One region of the Deinococcus hopiensis KR-140 genome, then DNA from elsewhere that is predicted to be linked to it. Evidence: riboswitches for the same ligand, from Rfam matches in the RefSeq annotation. Region 1 holds a riboswitch; each other region holds the start of a gene.
The links. Region 1 has a riboswitch for cyclic di-GMP ahead of B9A95_RS04050 (right-handed parallel beta-helix repeat-containing protein). Riboswitches for the same ligand answer to the same signal wherever they lie in the genome.

Region 2: linked by a shared signal. The riboswitch ahead of B9A95_RS30520 (hypothetical protein) and the one ahead of B9A95_RS04050 (right-handed parallel beta-helix repeat-containing protein) in region 1 are both predicted to bind cyclic di-GMP.
Region 3: linked by a shared signal. The riboswitch ahead of B9A95_RS29790 (hypothetical protein) and the one ahead of B9A95_RS04050 (right-handed parallel beta-helix repeat-containing protein) in region 1 are both predicted to bind cyclic di-GMP.

Annotation. Positions count from the first base shown of each region.
Region 1 covers NZ_FWWU01000004.1:172,133-179,247, reverse strand. The annotation lists gene B9A95_RS04055 (glycoside hydrolase family 16 protein) at 1-682, opposite strand, end outside; gene B9A95_RS04050 (right-handed parallel beta-helix repeat-containing protein) at 832-2,178, opposite strand; cyclic di-GMP riboswitch class I at 2,191-2,265, opposite strand; gene B9A95_RS04045 (response regulator) at 2,411-2,857, opposite strand; gene B9A95_RS04040 (glycosyltransferase family 1 protein) at 3,277-4,464, shown strand; gene glf (UDP-galactopyranose mutase) at 4,523-5,665, shown strand; gene B9A95_RS04030 (carbohydrate ABC transporter permease) at 5,743-6,639, opposite strand; gene B9A95_RS04025 (carbohydrate ABC transporter permease) at 6,641-7,115, opposite strand, start outside.
Region 2 covers NZ_FWWU01000011.1:120,747-127,861, forward strand. The annotation lists gene B9A95_RS30490 (hypothetical protein) at 1-45, opposite strand, end outside; gene B9A95_RS36490 (hypothetical protein) at 873-998, opposite strand; gene B9A95_RS32975 (hypothetical protein) at 999-1,220, shown strand; gene B9A95_RS30500 (hypothetical protein) at 1,217-1,564, opposite strand; gene B9A95_RS30505 (hypothetical protein) at 1,606-1,848, opposite strand; gene B9A95_RS30510 (hypothetical protein) at 2,407-2,643, shown strand; gene B9A95_RS30515 (hypothetical protein) at 2,854-3,123, shown strand; gene B9A95_RS30520 (hypothetical protein) at 3,340-4,668, opposite strand; cyclic di-GMP riboswitch class I at 4,681-4,755, opposite strand; gene B9A95_RS30525 (PhzF family phenazine biosynthesis protein) at 5,581-6,483, opposite strand; gene B9A95_RS36495 (hypothetical protein) at 6,627-6,761, opposite strand; gene B9A95_RS30530 (transposase) at 6,871-7,115, shown strand, end outside.
Region 3 covers NZ_FWWU01000010.1:237,254-244,368, forward strand. The annotation lists gene B9A95_RS29760 (alpha/beta fold hydrolase) at 1-34, opposite strand, end outside; gene B9A95_RS29765 (OsmC family protein) at 159-554, opposite strand; gene B9A95_RS29770 (hypothetical protein) at 790-1,290, shown strand; gene B9A95_RS29780 (MHYT domain-containing protein) at 1,773-3,722, shown strand; gene B9A95_RS37415 (transposase) at 3,775-4,323, shown strand; cyclic di-GMP riboswitch class I at 4,363-4,437, shown strand; gene B9A95_RS29790 (hypothetical protein) at 4,450-5,736, shown strand; gene B9A95_RS29795 (hypothetical protein) at 6,128-6,436, shown strand; gene B9A95_RS29800 (hypothetical protein) at 6,759-6,995, shown strand.

The DNA of each region.
Region 1 (7,115 bases):
GCACCTCGGCGATGTCGATCTCGGGCGGCCACGCGCCGTCCGCGCGGTGCAACCACCACGCGCCCAGTACCCCGCGCCGTCCGGGCATCCGCAGCCGCGCCTCGAAAAACCCGTATTCCTGGCTGAACTTGCCCTTGGTATTGATCGCCGCGGAGGTGTGCGACTTGTTACCGCCCAGGCATTCGGGGGACCTCGGCCGGTCCGGCGAGGTATTCAGGGTCAGTGTGCCGCCGCTCAGGCCCACAGCCGCGGGTTCGGCGCAGCTCGCCACCCAGGCGTTGGCGTCATACGGTCCCCACCCAAACCCGGCTGACCACTTCTGCGGGTCCAGCCGCTCACCGCTGAAGGTGTCGGTAAACGTGTTGATCCAGCCCCCCGGCCGAAAGCCGTAGGGCGCGGCCGGCCCCATCCCCGGCGGCGCCGCCAGGGGGAAAGCGGGCCTCTCGCCAGGTCCGTTCGCCGGCTCCTCGGCGGGAGGTCTGGACGCTGGTCCTTTGCCCGGCGCCGGTGGGCTGGCTGGGGATTGCCCGGCTCCGCCGGCGCCATCACCCCCGGCAGAGGGTGGCCGGGCGGCGGGAACCTCCACGGCCGTCCGCCGCTGCTGCCACACGAAAGCGAGGCCCGGCAGCGCCAGGGCCAGCAGCAGGATCAGGACGGTGCGGGGAAACCGGGGAGGGGGCAACGGAAATCCTTCGAAAAGGGGATGGGGGCGCAGGCAGGGGGAAAGTGAACGGCCGCAAGATAGCGTGGGCAGGCGCTGGCGTGCCGAAAACCCCAAAGGGCAGTGGGTGCCCCTTCGCGAGAGGCACCCACCCGGACACAGACCCCGCTTTAACGTGTGCGGGAACGCGCGGTCGCCAGGACCACCGGGGACAGCCGGCTGGTGAAGTTCAGCGCCACCGGATCGACGAACAGGGGATCGGTGATGCGGTCGGTGGCGCTCAGCTGGCCGCCATCGATGCTGACGTAGGGGCGCCCGCCGGTCTTCCAGAAGACGTTGTTGTACTCGGTGAAGGGCGCGTCGGCCCACATGGGCGTCATGTTGGCCGCCGGGACGATGCCGCTGGCCGCGCCACGCTGCCACAAGACGTTGTCGTGCGCCTTCAGGACCGAGGGGCCGCAGCCGTCCGAGCAGATGATCCCCGTATCCACCATGTACCCCACGTTGTGGTGAAACACCGTGCCGGGGTTGCCGCCCCACTTGCTCTTCGTGCCGCGCAGCACGATCATCGCGCCGCCCGCCTTCACCGGCGCGTAGGTGTTGTACGCGAAGGTGTTGTTCTCGCTCTGGCTGGTGGGGGTGCCGCCCAGTTCAGTGAAGGTCATGTCCTCGGTGCTGAGGTTGTCGTGGACGTTGTTGCCGCTGGCCTCGTACAGTTCCACGCTCGCGCCATCTACGCCGTAGTCCTCGCTGCAGGCCCAGTTGCCGCTGAAGGTGTTGTTCGCGACCTCGTTGCCGTTGGAGTTGACGAGCACGCCCCAGGCGCCAGAGTCGTCGTCGTACACGCCGGCCGTATTCTTCTTCATGACGTTGTTGTTGGTCAGGGTGTTGCCCAGCACGCGGTTGTTGTTCGCGCCGGCCATGAGGTGCACGCCCGCCATGAAGCCGCTCGCAGAGGAATTCTGCACGGTGTTGTACTGCCCGGTCACGGCGAAGCCGACTCGCCAGGCAACCGGGGTGTTGGCGCACTTGCCGGTGCCGGCGGGCGCGGGGCGGGTGGAGGTGACGTTCAGTCCGTCGAACACCAGGTAGTTGCCACCAACGAGGACTGCCTCGGCGTCGGTGTTCAGCACGATGGTGGGAGCCGCACCCTCGCCGTAGGCCGTGTACACGATGGGGGAGGCCGCGGTGCCGCTCGACTTGGCGACCAGCGAGCCCGTAAAGGTGCAGCCGCGTTTCAGAAGCACCCGGTCACCGGCAAGGAGGCTCAGGCCGCTCACCCTGTTCAGGGTCCGCAGGGCCGTGCCCGCGCTTGTACCGCTCGCCTTGTCGTTTCCCGCGCAGTCCAGGTAAAAGGAGCGTCCGGTCGCCGTGGGGGTGGGGGCCGGCGCGGCGATCTTCCTCGCGCCCTGCGCCTGCAGCGTGCCGCCCTGGGTTTTGGCGCTGGCCTGGGGAAGGGCGGTTTGCGAGCAGCTCACGATAAAAACAACAGGCAGCAGCCAGACCAGTTTCTGCACAGGATCCCTCGTTTCGGTGGCCCGGCTGACTGCGTGAGTCCCGTGGCTTTGCGCCCCCTGCTCGCACAGGGTTTGCCTTTTCGTCGAGCTGCGCAGAGCGTCTCTCTGCCGCCAACGTAAATAATGTTAGAACCGGAGTTCTGACACAAAGCTTACTTCAATGTCTCCTCAAAATTCCACGTCCCCGGTACCCACCCATTGGGGGTACCGCACAGGTGCATCTCCGTGACGCTCAGGGCTGGTGCTTGGGAGACAACGCCGCTGTGGAAAACCAGAAGGCCCGGAATGACTGGATCACGTCGATAAATTCGCTCACGGTCACGGGCTTGGGGATATAGGCGTTGGCATGCAGGTTGTAGCTGCGCCAGATATCGTTTTCGGCGCGTGAGGTGGTCAGCACGATCACCGGCACGTTGCGGAGCTCTGCGTCCGCCTTGAGCACGTCAAGCACCTCGAGCCCGCCCATGCGCGGCATGTTCAGGTCGAGCAAGATCACGTCGGGTGTGGGCACGCCGGCGTACGGGCCCTGGCGCCGCAGGAAATTCAGTGCGTCCACTCCATCGCGCGCCACGTGGAGCCGGTGGGGGAATTCGGCCTCGCTGAAGGCCTCCTCGGTCAGCAGGATATCGGCGGGATTGTCCTCCACCAGCAAAATCTCGATGGTCTTTGTGGGCTTCATGTGTGGGGCGAACTCCTGAGCGCGGGAGGGGATGAGCGGCAGAACCCAGCGGCGTAGAACGGACCTTACCCTACTCTGATCCGGCGTTCTTTCCGTTCTCTTCCCCATGAAAGGCTTCTAAAGGCACCACGCGCGCCCATCGGCTGCGCTGCTGGCCCCATCTAAAGAAAATGAACGATGTGCTGGGCCTTTCCTCAGGCTTTATCCCCGAAAGCCTTCAGGTTTCATCAGGACCGAAGCGCAGGCCAAAAGGTAAACTGAGCACCGTTCCTGGCGCGGCGATGAGCCGGCACCAAAAGAGGACCGCAGGGCAACGGTACGGCCCCTCTTCTTGCGAAGACAGGCCGTCAACACTTGTTCAGCTCCGGTGGCCCGCGCAAAGCCGCGCCGCCGGCGTTTGATGTACGGAGGAAAAGACCTTGAACCCCACCCATTTGCAGCCTGATTCGGTCCGCGCCTCAGATACCCCCGCCCTGCTCGTTGTCGCGCATCTCCGCTGGGACTTCGTGTTTCAGCGCCCGCAGCACCTGATGACGCGAGCGGCCCGTTCGCGGCGCGTGTATTACATCGAGGAGCCGCGCTTCACGTCCGAGGCCGACCACCTCGTGATGCGGACAGATCCTTCTGGCGTCGTGGTCGTCACGCCGCACATCGAGGAGGGTCACAGCGCGGACGCCTCGCAGGCGCGCACCGCCCGGCTGCTGGAGGGGATGGTCAAGGCTGAGGGCCTGCCCGAGTATGACCTGTGGGTCTACACGCCCTTCGAGCTGCCCATCACGGCGGGCCTGAGTCCCCGCGTGACCGTGTACGACTGCATGGACGAACTCGCGCAGTTCCGCGGCGCGCCGCCCGAACTCCGGACGCGGGAAGATCAGCTTTTCGAACAGGCGGACCTGGTGTTTACCGGCGGCCACCGCCTGTACGAGGCCAAGCGCGAGCGCCACGCTGGGGCCTACCCCTTTCCCTCCAGCGTGGAAGTGGAGCACTTCGCGCAGGCCCGCAAAGGGCTGGCGGACCCCAAGGACCAGGCCGCCTTGCCGCGCCCACGGCTGGGCTTTTACGGGGTGATTGACGAGCGGTTCGACATTGAGCTGATCGGTGAGCTGGCCCGCCGCCGCCCCGAGTGGCAGTTCGTGCTGCTGGGCCCGGTCGTCAAGATCGACCCGGCGGAGCTGCCCCGCGGCGAGAACCTGCACTACCTGGGGATGAAGTCGTACGCCGAGCTGCCGAGCTACCTCGCCCACTGGGACGTGGCGCTGCTGCCCTTCGCGCTCAACGAGGCCACCGAGTTCATCAGCCCCACGAAGACGCCCGAATACCTCGCGGCCGGGGTGCCCGTGGTGTCCACCGGCATCCGCGACGTGATCCGGCCCTACGGCGAGAAGGACCTGGCGCGCATCGCCGACGGCGTGGACGCCTTCGAGGTTGCCTGCGCCGAAGCGCTGGCCGAGCGCGGTACCCCGGCGGGCGACGCCCGCCGTGACCGGGCCGACGCCCACCTCTCGACCCTCTCGTGGGACCGCACCTGGGCCGACATGAGCGCGTTGATCGAGCGTGCAGCGGCGGAGCGGCGCGTTTTTCCCCTCGCCGGAGTGGCGGATGACTGAGCGTTTCGATGGACCAGCGCTCCCCGGCACCTCTTCGGCAGACCCTATGATGGAGCTGATGACCGAATCCGTTTCTCCCCAGGGCTTCGACTACCTGATCGTCGGCGCGGGCTTCGCGGGCAGCGTGCTTGCCGAGCGGCTCGCCAACGACGGCAAACGCGTGCTGATCGTGGACCGCCGACCGCACATCGGTGGCAACGCCTACGACCGCTACGACGACGCGGGGGTCCTGATCCACCCTTACGGCCCGCACATCTTCCATACCAACTCGCGCGAAGTGTTCGACTACCTGTCGCGCTTTACCCAGTGGCGGCCGTACCAGCACCGGGTACTGTCGAGCGTGGACGGACAGCTCGTGCCCATTCCGATCAACCTCGACACCGTGAACAAGCTCTACGGCCTGAACCTGACGGCCTTCGAGCTCGAGGAGTTCTTCGCCTCGGTGGCCGAGCCTGTCGAGCATGTCCGGACCTCGGAAGACGTGGTCGTAAGCAAGGTAGGGCGCGACCTGTACAACAAATTCTTCCGGGGCTACACCCGCAAGCAGTGGGACCTCGATCCCAGCGAGCTCGACGCTTCGGTAACGGCACGGGTTCCCACCCGCACCAACCGCGACGACCGCTACTTCGCCGATACGTACCAGGCGATGCCGCTGCACGGCTACACCCGGATGTTCGAGAACATGCTCTCGCACCCCAACATCAAGGTGATGCTGAACACCGACTACCGCGAAATCGCGGCGTTTATTCCCCACGGCCACATGATCTACACCGGGCCGGTGGACGCCTTCTTCGACCACTGCTACGGCAAGCTGCCGTACCGCAGCCTGGAATTCAAGCACGAGACGCACCCGGTGGAGCAGTTCCAGTCGGTGGGCACGGTCAATTACCCCAATGACTACGCCCACACCCGCGTCAGTGAGTTCAAGCACATCACCGGGCAAAAGCACGACCAGACCAGCGTGGTGTACGAATTCTCGCGCGCCGAGGGCGACCCGTACTACCCGGTACCGCGTCCGGAAAACCAGGAGCTGTACAAGAAATACGCCGCCCTGGCTGACGCCCGGGAGGACGTGACCTTCGTGGGCCGCCTCGCCACCTACCGCTACTACAACATGGACCAGGTGGTGGCCCAGGCGCTCGCCACACACCGGAAGTTGAGCGGGCAGAAGACCGGGGCGCAGGCCGTTACGACGGGCTGATCTTTTAGGGGAGAACAACAAAACCCAGGCGGGCGGTGAGCAGACAGATGCTCACCGCCCGCCTGGGTTTATTCCCGCTATCCCTTGACGCTGCCCGTCAGGGACGCTCCCTCGATAAAGTACTTCTGGAACACGAAAAAGATCACCACGACGGGCAGCAGCACCATTACGGAGGCCGCCATCAGCAGTTGCCACTGCACGCTGTTGGCGTCCTGGAAGAACTTTAGGCCCACCTGCAGGGTGTAGAGCTTCTCGTCGTTGAGGTACAGCAGCGGATTGACGTAGTCGTTCCAGGTGCCGTCGAAGGTAAAGATGGCGACGGTGGCGAGCGCCGGCGTCGCGAGCGGCAGCACCACCCGCGCCCAGATCCACAGCTCACTGGCCCCGTCCACCCGCGCGGCTTCCAGCAGTTCGTTGGGAATCCCCATGAAGTACTGCCGCAGCATGAAGGTAAAAAAGGCCCCAGCGCAGAAAGACGGCACCACCAGCGGCAGGTAGCTGCCCACCCACCCCAGCTTGGAGAACAGGACGTACTGCGGCACCAGCGTGACCAGTCCCGGAATCATCATGGTGGAGAGCATCACCGTGAACAGCAGGTTGCGGCCGGGAAAGCGCAGCTTGGAAAAGCCGTAGGCGGCCAGCGAGCACGACAAGACCGTGCCAAAGGTGACCGACGAGGCGTACAGCAAGCTGTTGACCGCGTAGCGCGAGAAGGGCGCGCTCGCCCAGGCGCGGGCATAGTTGCCCCACTGGACAGGATCGGGAATCCAGCGCGGCGGATACGCGAAGACCTGCTGGTCGGGCTTCAGGGACGTGGAGACCATCCACAGCGCCGGATACAGGATCAGGGCGGACAGCAGCAGCAGCGCGGCGAACGCCAGCACCCGCCCGATCAGCGGATTTCCCTCACGTTTCGGTCCCCCGGTGCGGGCCGGGCGAGGACGGACCTGGACCTCGGGTCTGGACAGCGCCATCTCAGCGCACCTCGCCTTCGTAGTGGACCCAGCGCTTCGAGAGCCACAGCTGCAGTCCTGTGATCACCAGCGTGATCAGCAGCAAAATCCACGCCATCGCGGAGGCGTAACCCATTCGCAGGTCCGTGAAGGCCGTCTGCCACAGGTACAGACCGTAAAAGAGCGTGCTGTCGCTGGGTCCCCCCTTGGTCAGCACCAGCGACTCGGACCAGAACTGCATCGCGCCCGAAATGCCGGTGATCAGCTTGAAAAAGATCACCGGGGAGATCAGGGGCACCGTCACCGCCCAGAACTGCCGTGCGGGAGAGGCCCCGTCCATCTGCGCCGACTCGTACAGGTCGCGCGGTACGCCCCGCAGGGCCGCCAGGTAGAACATGAAGCTGCCCGCCGCCGTCCATACGCTCATGATGATCAGCGCAGGTTTGGACCACGCCGGGTCCCCGAACCACAGCGGCAGGTGGTTCTCGTTCACGCCC
Region 2 (7,115 bases), on a different contig from region 1:
CCTGCCTAGTAAACCCAGCAGAACAGTAGCAAGAATGATCTTCATTCTTCATATTAATCTTTGTGGTTTCAATTGCCATAGTAGCCCACCAAAACGAAAAGGAAACTCCAAGAGTCGACTTATGTTGCTGGAATCGGTCCCCGAAAAGCAGTGATTGACACCAGGGTGCGTTTGAGACGCGGCATCAAGGAGGGTGTTCCGCGGGGGTGAGGTTCCGTGAGAGAAGGAGCGTGCTCGGCGTCCCGAACCTGGGCTGTTCTCAATAAAGTACCTGCTGGGCGCAGTCGGGGCACAATTGAAACGGAAGGGAACAGCCGCACGCGCCACGTACCGTGAAGGCCGCCGTTCCGCTCGAGGGGGCCCAGGGAAAAGAAGGCGGAAGCCTGGGTTCAGCCTCCGAAGGGTCGAGGTGCTCCGGTAGACGTTTCAGAAAAAGTGGCGCGCGCCTTCTCGGAAGAAGGTGTGCCTTTTCTGGAACTGCCAGCGTCAGGGAACACCGGTGCAGCCCTGCGCCGCACCGGACCTGAACTACAGTTCGAACACGAGGTACTGGAGGAATGCGCTCCTGCGGCGAGACGCCGCCGCTCTCCCCGGGTTCGGTATGGTACGGGGTGTACAGGACCCGGCCCGCGCCGTGATCGAGGGTCACCTTCGGCGGCCGGACGCCCTCCCCTGCATTCCAGGAGACTGGGCCGGAGACCCAGGTCTTCAGGGCACTGGCCTGACCGGTGTGGACACCGTTCATGACGGCCCAACTGCTGAGGAAGCCCCCGATATGAACGGTTCCGTTCGCATTCACGCATCCCCCCTCGCAAGTGACTGACTTCAGCCAGGCCCCGAGTTCAGGCGTGACGTCCGCGTCTGTGGTGCGCTCAGCGCTCCCGCTCTGCAGCTTCATCGGGCTGCTCGGGCGCAATTTCGGGGGTGCCGTCTGAGCCGTAGAAGTCGACGTACTCGGGAAACGCCTGCTCGACGTAGTCGTACGACTGATCGCTCACGTGGATTTTGTCACCCGCCTGAATGTACGCGCGGAGCATTTTGGCGTGCGCGCCGTCAATCAATTCGTTTTCAACTGTGGTGAAAACGACGACCTGGTACTTGAAGATGTCGGCTTTGCCGTCCTTATCACTGTTCAGAAACAGCGCACCGACGTCCTTGTAGTTGCCGCCAAGCTGGTCGGCGCCGTCAAACAGGTTAAGTACACCGTAGTTGATCTTTAGATCAGCCGAGCGGAGTGAGAAGCGGAAAACGTGCAGCCCACCGGGAGTGGAGACTTTTCGGTGCCCTTCTGAAAAGTCGCAACGTGAGGTGCGGTGTACTTAAATGTCTCGGTACCCAGTTTCAGGACGCCGCTTTCCACGGTGCCAAATCTGAGTTTCGCCAGGACGCTTTCAATGGATTCGTAATCCCCGGCAACGACGGCGATTCGCGCTCCACCCTGGGTGGGGTCGGTGCTGACCTTGACGTTGCCCGCGTTCACCTGACCGGCCGATGTGACGTTCAGGCAGACGCGGGTGGTGAAACTCCCCTCTTTGAGGACAGCCTTCAGGCTGGTTCCCGACACTTTCGCGTTCAGGGCCAACGACCCGTCCGGTCCCGTGCAAGTCAAGTCGCGGCCAAACCCGCATCGGGTGGCGTGCCGCGCGGGAGGGTGGCTTGAAAGGTGACGTTGGTAGCGCTGTCCCCGATATCGGCGAGGGCGTTGGTCAGAGGCGTCTGACCATCCGGAACGACGAAGTTGCCGGTGACCTTTACGCCGTTTCCGCTGGGGAGGGGTTGGGGTCCGGCGGTATAGGCCACCGTCAGGACGCTGGTGAGGAACAACAGGTCAAAGGTGCGCGACGTCATGTTTCCACCCTGATTGAAAGCCCAGCGCCCGGTGGCGAAAGTCGGCGCGCCGCTTTCAGGCGGTGGTGGGTGCGCCCCACCTTGATCTGGCCATGGGCCAAACCGCGCGCGCGCGCGTCCAGCAAGCGGCGTTCCTCCACGCGTCTGCCCCATTCAGGGCCACCACTCGGGTCGACTGCTCGGTTTTCCAGACCTCGAGTGACACCTTCAACGCGTTCGCCGGACGCTGGCCCTGAGCGCTGCCGGTCCACGGGGTCCATCCCTCAAATTGGACCAACCGGATAAAGACGGCGGGCAGTCCTCAAAAAGGGCTTTTTGCTGGCACGGGCCTCTGCCCCCTTGATGCGGGCGCCCACCTCCACGGTCCCCAACGGGGGCATCCCCCTGCCAGAGGACTGTCAGACCCGAGGTGGTATACCTGGGATGTGGCCCCAGGGAGCGTTGTTCCCACGTTCCCTGGCGTGCTGCGCGAACGCCAACCCACCCCATCCCGGCGGCCGTCCAGCCTTTCTTTCATGCCGGCACCTCGCTGGAACACCGGTGCATTACCCTGAGTCCGTGCTCAAAGACGATATGGCCATTCACGCCGGCATCCCTGAGAAAGCCGTCAAAGCTGCCCTCCAGAAACTCCAGGAAGACCAGGCGTACGGGGGCACCACCTGGGATCTCGGCAAAACCCGAGCGGGCCGCCCAATCAAGGTCTACTTCGAGGCGGACACCATGCCTCAGATCCACGCTGCCAAGAAGCGCCTGGAGCAACTCCTTGACGAAGCGGGCTTTGACCTCTACCCCTGAGCCGAACCGAGACGAGCTTCCTGCGCCCTCAACGGGCGCTTTGCCGTCTGGGGCCTGGAGGGGGGGGCGATCCTGACCTCACAGCGGAGCCGTGTACGGCCTCTATGACGCTTCGACCTGGCCCTGCAGGACCTCGGCGCGGCGCTGGCGCTGATTTGCAGCGGTGGCTCCCGCCATCTGGAGGGCTTTGTCCTCGGTCCCCACGTCTGGGTGACGCGCGGGTTGGGGCAGCCGGAGGAGGCCCGCGTAGACCTGGAGGCCGCCCTGACCACCGGCTGCGAGACCGGCGACCACCGCCTCGTGGACCACTGCCTGCACCACCGCGTCGGTGACCAACCGGGTGCCTACGGTCAGGCGCACCTGGCCCTGCGTGACCCGGCGGCCACCGGGCTGTTTGGCGAAGCCGGGGCTGTGCGGGAGGAACGGCCCTTTCCCATCTGGCTTGCCCGCATCTGCGCGCGCTGCGGGCCGGCGGCCTGAAGGCGGAGGCGGCGCCGCCGCTGGAACGGACACTGGCTGAAATGCACGCCGAGCCCCTCCCTTCTGGTCTGCGTGGGCACCACACCTGCAGGGCGCCGGCGGTGCAACACGGGGTGTGGATTGGGCGCAGGACCGGCAAAATCTGAAGAGACGTCTCCTGATCCACAAGGAGGCGGGGCCCGTTCGCGAACGGGCCCCGCCTCCTGCTGCGGCGCTTCAGCGCGCGCTGGCGAGAACGACTGGGGCAAGCTGGCTGGTGAAGTTGAGCGCAGACGCGTTGACGAACAGGGGGTCTGCGACGCGGTCGCTGGGGTGCAGGCTGCCGTTGTCAATGCTGACGTAGGGGCGGCCGGTGGTCTTCCAGAAGACGTTGTTGTACTCCGTGAAGGGCGCGTCGGCCCACATGGGGGTCATGTTCGCCGCGGGAACGATGCCGCCCGCCACGTCGCGCTGCCACAGGATGTTGTCGTAGGCCTTCAGGATGCTGGGCGCGCAGCCGTCCGAGCAGATGATGCCCGTGTCCACCATGTACCCCACATTGTGGTGGAACACCGTGCCGGGGTTGCCGCCCCAGTGGCTCTTCGTGCCGCGCAACACGATCATCGAGCCGCCCACTTTCACAGGGGCGTACTGGTTGTACGCAAAGGTGTTGTTCTCGCTCTGCGTTGTGGGCGTGCCGCCCAGCTCCGTAAAGGCAATGTCTTCAGTGCTGACGTTGTGGTGGACGTTGTTGTTGCTCGCCTCATACAGTTCGACGCTCGCGCCGTCTACGCCGTAGTCCTCGCTGCAGGCCCAGTTGCCGCTGAAGGTGTTGTTCGCGACCTCGTTGCCGTTGGAGTTGACGAGCACGCCCCAGGCGCCAGAGTCGTCGTCGTACACGCCGGCCGTATTCTTCTTCATGACGTTGTTGTTGGTCAGGGTATTGCCCAGCACGCGGTTGTTGTTCGCGCCAGTCATGAGGTGCACGCCCGCCATGAAGCCGCTCGCAGAGGAATTCTGCACGGTGTTGTACTGCCCGGTCACGGCGAAGCCGACTCGCCAGGCAACCGGGGTGTTGGCGCACTTGCCGGTGCCGGCGGGCGCGGGGCGGGTGGAGGTGACGTTCAGTCCGTCGAACACCAGGTAGTTGCCACCAACGAGGACTGCTTCGCTGTCGATGTTCAACACAATGGTGGGGGCGGCACCGGTACCGTAGGCCGTGTACACGATGGGCGATGTGGCGGTACCGCTCGACTTCGCGACGAGCGAGCCCGTAAAGGTGCAGCCGCGTTTCAGCAGGACTTTGTCGCCGGCAAGGAGGCTGAGTCCGCTGACCTTGTTCAGGGTCCGGAAGGCGGTGCTGGCGGTGGTGCCGTTGGCGCGGTCGTTGCCATTGCAGTCGAGGTAAAAGGAGCGCCCGGCCGTAGTGGGGAGGGGGGTGGGGCTGGTTTTCACACCCTGAGCCTGCACGTTGGTATCGCTGACGGCGGCTTCGCTTTGGGGAAGGGTGGTGTTCGAGCATCCAACGATAAACACGGCAGGCAGCAGCCAGAGTAATTTTTGCACAGGATCCCTCGTTTCGGTGGCCCGGCTGACTGCGTGAGTCCCGTGGCTTTGCGCCCCCTGCTCGCGCAGGGTTTGCCTTTTCGTCGAGCTGCGCAGAGTGTCTCTCTGCCGCCGAACAACTGAATATTAGGAGGATGGATATGACATAAAACTTACTTAATTGCCATAAAAAAACGCGCCCCCATGACCTCCCCCTGTTGGGGGAGGTGAGGGGCACCTGCGGCGTGGCCGCCAAAGGTTGCAACCTGAGGAAAGGAAAGGACGTTTCTGGGCTGTGGCGCGGAAGAAATTGCATGGATGCAGAGGAAACGTCCTAGGCCCCCTTACCCCCTCTTGTTGATCCGGGACATCCATGGTCAGGGGCATCCTCAGGGTTCACAGGACGGCGCATTGGTGAGGCCCCCAGGCATTTTTGGCCCATACGGTGGACCCCTGTTCGGGGGACGTGGGGTGGCCGTAAATATCACGGTGCTGGTCGGAATCACGCCTACACAGTTCTCCGTCCCCACGGCTTGGGCCTCCTCGCGATATGCCGAAGGCCAAGACGCCTGCAGCTGCGCAAAAAGCCAGGATAAGAACCGCCTGTGCGGTTACAGAAAAAGTGGATTGGTGGGCCTACTTTTGGCACACCAGAGGGGGCAGCACGGCGTTGCTCCAGTTGCTGTGCATGGAAGACCGGCCCAGGTCCACAGCACTCGCACAGGGCGCGACGGACCTCGGTTCCTGGAGCATTTGTCCGAATGGTGGGGCGGGTGGAAGGGCACCCCTCACGGCGCCATTCTCCCCCATGCGCGTTCAGGTTCGCTCGCCGGGCCCGGTCAAGAAGAAGTCCGCACTTTGACACCTGCTCCAGAGGCATTTGGCTCAAAAGCCAAACGGTGGTTTCGGCGTCCTGCGAACAGGACCGGGTGATTACAGGGCCATGGCGCTCGGCAGCATGGCCTCGCCCCGAAACACCGGCACGCAGTCACCACCAACGCTGGCGCAGATGCCCTCTGGTGTCTGCCAGGCGGTGGTCCGTAACAGGCTGGGGCGACCCATCTCAACTCCCTGGATGATCTCCCAAGCGCCGCTCTTGGCACCCGAGAGGTGCAGCAAGAAGCCGGCCAGTGGCGTCGCTGCGCTGCCGGTCGCTGCATCCTCCCAGGTGCCAGAAAGGGGTGAGAACATCCGGGCGCGTAACCCCACTCCTTCCCGGCGGTAGAGGTAGAGCGAGAGCTTGCCACCGAGCGAGGGTATCGCCGCCACTGCTCGGCGGAAGGCGGCCAGGTCGGGTGAGGCGGCGGCCATCGCTGCCTCCGTCACCTCCAGCAGCAGGCGCGGGTTGCCACCATCCGCAGCGGTGGTCGGCGGATGACTTGCAGTGATGATCCCGTCCGCCGCGATCCCAGCGCAGGCAGCCGCGAGGTCAAGCGGCAGCACGTCTCCGATGGCCAGAGGCTGCGGCGCGGTGATGGTCGCGCCGGTGACTGCCCCGCCCACGCCGTGGTGGAGCCGCACCTCGACCAGTCCGGCGATTTCCTCAAAGCGGAGCAGGCCGCCCTGCGCCCGGTCAGCCAGCACAAAGCCCGTACCGACATTGGGATGCCCAGCGAAGGGCATCTCAGCAGTACGGTTGAAGATACGGACGTGGGCGGTATTCGCCGGACTTTTGGGTGGCAAGACGAAGGTGGTTTCAGACAGGTTGAGCTCAGCTGCCAGCGCCTGCATCTCGGTATCCGAGATGCCCTGCGCGTCAGGGAAGACCGCGAGCGGGTTACCACCGAATTGCCGGTCTGTAAAAACATCCACTGTGACGAAGTCGTAGCGGCGCATCAAAGGGCAGCCAGTTCCACTGGGTTTATGGGGGTGGCAGAAAGGCCGGTGGGGGGCAAGAACATTGATGAAAGCATAGGGCCACCGGGCACGCTGGGGGCCGCATTCCCTGCCACGAAATCACCAGAGTTGGTCGAAACCCCTTACGGGACGGATTTGCGCTGACGCGCTTCGCGCAAGACGAGCACGGCTTTAAGCAGGACGCCCCAAACGGTGCGAATGATGTTGAAGCCGTTGTGGGCTGCTCCACCGCCGAGATTGAGCACGTTGCCAAACAAGAGTGGCGCGAGCAGGCCACCGACAATGCGAGTCAGGAGGTACTGCTCCAGGAAATCCTTCCAAAATCACCGGCCCACTTGCGAGGGTTGGGCACACTGGAGGGACAGTATGGGCAAGCAACGGAAAACCTGGACAACCGACACGAAAGAGCAGATTGTTCTGGCCGTCCTCGGTGGGCAACTCAGCGTTGCTGAAGCGGCACAGCAGCACGGCGTCGACGAGAGCCTGATTCACGCCTGGAAAGCACAGTTCCTCGAGGCGGGCCGTGCCCGCCTCGCTGGAGATCGCCAGGAGGACCGGCACACGGAGCTGGAACGCGAGAACGAACGACTGAAGGTACTCGTCGGCGAAAA
Region 3 (7,115 bases), on a different contig from region 1:
CCTCGTCGGGATTGGGCTTCATCCGTGATGACATCACGGGCCGACCCGGGCGGACGTGCAAGGCTGCGCCGCAGAGGAGGCAGGAAAAGCGGTGACGCAGAGGCGTGGAATCACCGAAGCGGAGCAGGGGGGACGGAACGGATGAGCCGCAGACCGTATCACACCACACGAAAGGTCAGATTGACCGCTGAACGTAGGGTATTGGACGAGATGCACGCCCTATCCGCGATCACCACGAGCTTCTCCAGCAATTCTCGGTCCTCTGTCTGGGCTTTTACGGCCACTTCGATGTCGCTGAAGTGGGCAGGGGTACCGGCCAGCGTGCCGGTGACATCCAGCCGTACATCACGGATGCTGGCGTCCCTCGCCTTGACTGCAGCCAGAAGGTTGCTCATAAAGCATCCCCCGAGGGCAACGAGCAGGTACTCGCCTCCCATCATGCCCTGGTCCTCGCCGCCCTTTTCTAAGGGACGGTCGACCAGCACCTGATGTGTCCGGGCCTGGGCCTGTGAGGCGGTGGCGCTGACCTGCTGGACGGCAACCTGGATATTCATGTCGGCACTATGGCAGTTATGGGGAATCACCAACATTTGGCACGCACACATTGGGCGCGAACACAGCAAGGGCAGTGGCAAACGCCTTACTTCTCCTCCGGTGCTGACGCAAAGGGAATCAGAGACCTCCGGTGACTGAACGGCCCTTCCTCTATACCTGTATTTCCCGTAAGTGACCACTTACAGGCATAGGATCTGATCGCCGTAGTGACATGGGTTATGTTTGGGGCCAGGAATGCGTGGATTCAACAACGACCGTGCTGATATGCCTAAAACCCCCAGGAAAAGCCGCTGGCGAAGAGGGCTGGCCATCGTCGTCATGACTGCCGGCTCGCTGTATGGTTTCTTGTGGTGGCTGTCCGAATTCCCTCCTGCAGAACCCATCTTTTCTTTCCTCGAAGGTTCGAACCAGAGGCTGCGCCGGGAGTGCGAGGCGGAAGTCAGGCGTCAGCTCAACGGTCCACAGAACATCCGGTTTGTGAATGCCTGGACGGCAGAAAAGCAGATCGCCATTCCCAGTCGCTACCGGATGATGGTTTCGCTGAGGTCCTGGCACTCTGAAGTCACTGTCATCACAGGCCAGGGGCGGCGCAAACGTTTCGAATTCCTCTGCCTCGACCGCTTACACCCGAAGCAGGTTGATATCTGGGAACTCAACTCGGACAATACGCGCGTACAAGAGTCTGTCAAGCATTTTCCAGAACGGTATTCTTCTGGCCGCACTTCATATTCATGAAGGTCATTCACCAGAACGAAACGGAAGATACGGAAGTCCTTGGGGCCATACGGCTGTCAAGGCCCCGGTAAAACTTTCGCCTGGTCCTTGCGCTTCTTCTGCCCATCACACTCCGGGGGAAGGCGGCGCACACCTGTCCGATCAGGTCGCGTTCCGCCTGGTCCCCACTGGGGTGAAGTGCACGCACGCCATCCGCAGGTGCCAGAGGGCCTCAGCGGCAGACCCACTCCCCAGCAGGGCGGCCCGGAGGCGTTGTTCGGCGCCGGGGGCACCGGTCATCCGGTGGATGGTGCCGCCCCGCCGGCCCACACCTGCGCAGCCCTGGTTATCCGTTGCGGCATTCAGAAGCCCCGCATGGGCACATTGGCGCAGTGTAGCGGCGCTTGGCAAAATGTGCGGAGCGGCGGCCTCATACCTCAGCACACCAACCGTCCTGGGTGAGGAGGGGCTGATGTGTTTGCTGGCGGGTGGAACACCCTATTATGCGAGGCACGCCGATGCCGCCCGTTCACTACGACCCGCAGTTGGTCCTGCTCTCCGTGGCCATCGCTTGTCTGGCGTCGTACGCCACCCTGAGCGTCGCAGCTCGCGTTGAGGCAAACGGGCGGCGTCTGCGCACACCGCACCTGCTCGGCAGCGCGCTGGTGATGGGCTTCGGCATCTGGGCCATGCACTTTATAGGGATGCTCGCGCACAGACTGCCCGTGCCCGTCGGGTATGACACCGGCACGGTCGTGCTTTCGGCCGTGGTCGGTACGCTGGGTGCCGCGCTGGCGCTGTGGATGGTGGGCGTTCGGCCCCTGACGCGGACACGGCTGCTGTGTGGCGGATGCCTGCTCGGGCTGGGTATCGTCATCATGCACTACGTCGGTATGGCCGCGATGCGCCTACCGGGAACCATCACCTACCAGCCGGTGCTCGTCGGTTTCAGCGTATGGATTGCCCTCGTCGCCGCCACGGTCGCGCTGTGGCTCGCCCATTACTTCGAGAACCCAGACACCCTCCTGCAACGGCGTTTGCGCCTCCTGGCCTCGCTGGTGTTGGGGCTGGCGATTGTCGGAATGCATTACACCGCGATGGCGGCCGCACATTTCCACGTCACGGCCCACCCGGTACCGCAGATGGGACAGGGGGCGCAAGAGCAGTCTCACCTGATGCTGGCCCGGAGCATTGCGGTGGTGACGAGCGTCCTGATCCTCGCGGCCCTGTCGACTTTACTGATGGAGCGCCGCCTGGCCCACCAGCTGTCAGCGGTGCGGGAGGGGGAACGGCGAAACGAGGCGCTTGAAGCGCGCGTCTCGGAACGCACGGGGGAACTCAACGCGCGGCACAATGAACTCAACGCCCTGATAGACGCTGTCCCAGCCTTGCTGTGGCATACAGATGAAGCTGGACAGATCTGCCGCGCAAATACGGCCGTCGCTGCGGCCACAGGCCTTGCTCCAGACGGGCTGCTGGGGCGCAGCGCAAAGGATGTTCTTCCCCGGCTTGACGCCCACGAAACCGAGCAGCAGGTGATTCGCAGCGGCGAAGCGCGACTGGGTGAAGTGGTGGAAGTTGCCCTCCAAGACGCCCCACCAAGGTGGTACCGGGTGGACAAGGTACCGTTCCGGGGCGTGGACGGACGGATCACCGGGGTGATCACGCTCGCATTTGACGTGACGGACCTGGTGCAGGTGCAAACGGAACTCCAGCGGAGCAACGCAGAACTTGAGCAGTTCGCCTACATCGCTTCGCACGACCTGCAAGCGCCGCTGCGGGCGGTCACGAGCTTCGCGGGGCTGCTGGAACGCCGGTACAGCGGCCAGCTGGATGAGCGGGCACGAACGTACCTGGAGCACATCATGGCAAGCGGGCAACACATGAAACGCCTCGTCGATGAGCTCCTGAGTTTCAGCCGCGTCACCACCCACAGGCGCCCTCCTAAGCCAGTACCGCTCCGTCAGGTGGTGGACGATACGCTCAGCCGCCTGACGAGCGATATCGCCGCAGTGGCCGGTGAGGTGACTTACGAGAACTTGCCAACCGTTATGGGCGACGCGTCTCAGCTCGGTCAGTTGTTCCAGAACTTGATCAGCAACGCTTTGAAATACCACCGTGCGGGCGTTGCGCCCCAGGTCCGTCTCCGTGCCGAGCAGGAAGGCAAGCTGTGGCACTTCACGGTGACTGACAACGGCATCGGCATTGAAAAACAGTATTTCGAGCGAATCTTCCAGGTGTTTCAGCGGCTGCATCCCCGGGAGCAGTTCGAGGGGACCGGAATTGGCCTGGCACTCTGCCTGAAAATCGTTCAGCATCATGGGGGTCGCCTGTGGGTGGAGAGTACACCTGGGGAGGGCAGCACCTTTCACTTCACGCTGAGCGCCTCTCCGGAAGATGCTGTTCTCCTGAAGGCCAGGGACGGCGCAAGGGCATCAAGATCAGATCCATGACCGGAACACGCTGTGGGAGGTGGCGGACGGGCCCTGTCTGCGTTTGGCTCCTGTGCTGGTCAGCACACCCTGGAAAGAGAGCGGGCGTCCCAGGCGGGACGCCCGCCAGATCTTCAACGGTTCCGTTTGGCTGGCCTGGACCGGGGGCCAGTGGAGCCAACTCCCCCGGCGACACGGCCCAGCATCCACAGTCCACCAGCGCTTGTGTGCCTGGGGAGAACGCGAACGCTTCCGCGCGGTGTGGGCGATCATCCCCGAAGAGGACGACCAGGCGTTGGGCACCGATCGGGAAAGGGGCAAGCCGCCGACCGGGAGGAAACGGGCTCCCAATTGTCTGGTCCGCCCCCACACGGTCACCCGGCGGAGGAGGGCCCTTCGGGAACCCGGTAGATCTCGGAGGGCTGCCCTCCGAGATCTACCGGTCCTGCGCCGGACGGCGGGCCGCATCACCTGCCGTGGCTTAGGGGCACATCCACTGGGCCGGAGGACGGCAGTTACGCCACCGCCAGGCGCCCTTCTTCACCCCCGTTGGGGGCAGCAGGCACGGGCCCCACTTTTTTATAGACATGGCGTAAGCTTTATGTCAGAGCTTCGGCTCTAACCTAATCAACGTTGGCGGCAGAGAGACACTCTGCGCAGCTCGACGAAAAGGCAAACCCTGCGCGAGCAGGGGGCGCAAAGCCACGGGACTCACGCAGTCAGCCGGGCCACCGAAACGAGGGATCCTGTGCAGAAATTGGTCTGGCTGCTGCCGTTTGCTTTTATCGCCACCTGCAATCAAACCGTCCTGGCGGCAAGCACCTCCAACAACGCCTCGGCCGCAGGCCGCAGCTTCTACGTTGATTGCACGGCGGGCAAGGACGCGGCGGAGGGAACGACCGCGGCTGCGCCCCTGCGAACCCTCGCCCAGGTGAATGCCCTGAAGTTGTTGCCCGGTGACCACGTCCTGCTCAAGCGCGGCTGTACCTTCGCAGGTCCCCTGGTGGCCAGATCCAGCGGTACGGCCTCAGCGCCCATCCGGTACACCTCATACGGCGCAGGAACCAACCCGGCCGTTCAGTTGACGACCGATGCCGAGGCGGTGCTGGCCAGCGGCAATCACCTGGTCTTCAATGGGCTGAGCGTCACCAGCGCGCGTCCCAGCGTTCCCAGCACAGCTGGCAAATGCAGCAAGACGCCCGTGGGCTGGCGCGTGGGCTTCGAGGTGGCCGGGCAGTACAACACCGTGCAGAATTCCTCAGCAAGCGGCTTTACGGCAGGCATTCACCTGAGCGCTGGAAACAACAAGGTGCTGCACAACAAGCTGACCAACAACAACGTGATGAAGAAGAACACCGCCGGTGTCTTCGATGACGATTCCGGAGCCTGGGGCGTCCTGGTCAACTCGGACAACAATGAGATCGCCGGCAACACCTTCGGCGGCAACTGGGCCTGCAGTGAGGACTACGGCAAGGACGGGGCGAGCGTCGAGTTGTACGAGGCGAGCAGCAACAATATCCACGACAACGTCAGCACGGAAGACCCCTTCTTCACGGAGCTGGGCGGAACCCCCAAGACGCCAAGCAAGAACAACACCTTCGCGTACAACACCTACGCGCCGGTGAAGTCCGGCGGCGCAATGATCGTGCTGCGCGGCACGAAGAGCAAGTGGGGCGGCAACCCCGGAACCGTGTTTCACCACAACGTTGGGTACATGGTGGACATGGGCATCATCTGCTCGGACGGCTGCGGCCCCAGCATCCTCAAGGCGTACGACAACGTCTTGTGGCAGCGCGACACCGCCAGCGGTTTGGTACCCGCTGCCAAGATGACCCCCATGTGGGCCGACGCTCCCTTTACCGAGTACAACAACGTCTTCTGGAAAAAAGGTGGCCGTCCCTACGTCAGCATCGACAATGGCAAGCTGAGCGCCACTGACCGCATCGCCGATCCCCTGTTCGTGAATGCGCTGGCCCTGGATTTCACCCGCCAACCGGCGACCGCCCTGCTGGCCAGCGCCCCCGTTCGCCGCTAAGCTGATTCGGGCCTTTGTCCTGCGCAGGCTGGTGGGCGTTGCTGACGCTGGCGGCGGGGCTCCTGGTCACCGCGACTCACGCGCTCCCGGTCCGGAGCCTCAGGTGGGCAGGGGGCGTCGGTGAAGCGGCGGCGGCAGTGCGTCTGGGGCTGGGGTGGGGAGCGGAACCCCAGGGCCAGACCCCTGCGCGCGACAACAGCCCGCGTCCTGAAGCCAGGCCCACTGCTGCGCGTGTTCTACGTCCTGCGCGGCCACATCCCTGTTGAACAGGCGCTGGATAAGGGTGACTGCAGCGGGTGTACAGCGGAGTGCAATGGGGGAAGGAGGCCTCCTGGCCATGGCGGCTGGCGAGAACGCCACAGTTGGCTGAACCCATACGCACGCCCACGCCATGACTGTTGCGCCTTACCCAACCGCCGGCACCGTCGCCGTCCGCGCGCCCGCCAACGGCCAGGTCACCGCCTGGCGACGAGACCCTCAAACGGGCGTGCTGCGCACCGAAGCCCTTGAGCAGCGCGGCTCGATCCACCCCCGACACCTCCAGGACCTGCGGCGCCTCGGCGACCTCCTTACCATGACCCCCACTCCGGCTCCTCTCGGCGCGGTCTACCACGCCCAGGACCTCGCCCCGGATGGGGCAACGTCGCTGACCGCGCCTGCCGCGCCCTCCTGGTGCTCCGGGGGGTGCCCCTCCCCTTGATGCCACGCCCCCAACAGGGCGCCCACCCTGCCTGAAGACTGTCAGACCGGAGGGCGTCCATCTGATCCGGTTTCCGGATCATCCGTTCCGTCCCCTGGGCTCCGGGGCTTCCGCGCCGCTCGGTCACCGTTTTTCCTGCTCGCTCTGCTCGGGTTGGCCCCTAATTTCATCATGGATGAAGGGGAGTCATGATGAGATGTCGCGCCCAGGGAGGGTGCCTGCCACGTTTCCCGGCGTGCGGCGCCAACCGCCCCCCGCCTGATTCCTGGCCCTCACCCACCAGGTGCCTCTCCCTGCAACGCCCTTGCATTACCTTAAGTCCATGCTCAAAGACGATATGGCCATCCACGCCGGCATCCCCGAAAAAGCCGTCAAAGCCGCCCTGCAGAAACTTCAGGACGACCAGGCCCACGGGGGGACCACCTGGGACCTCGGCAAAACCCGGGCGGGCCGCCCCATCAAGGTCTACTTCGAGGCCGAAACCATGCCCCAGATCCACGCCGCCAAGAAACGCCTGGAGCAGCTCCTCGACGAAGCCGGGTTTGACCTCTATCCCTGAACGGAAGCGGGGCCGCCTGCCTCCGCCCGCAAAGGGCGTTTTTTCGTTTGCCTCCGGCCGCTGCGCTGAACGCCTCCCCCTGGAAGCGCCGCCGGTTGTCTTTGGGGACGGCGTGGACAC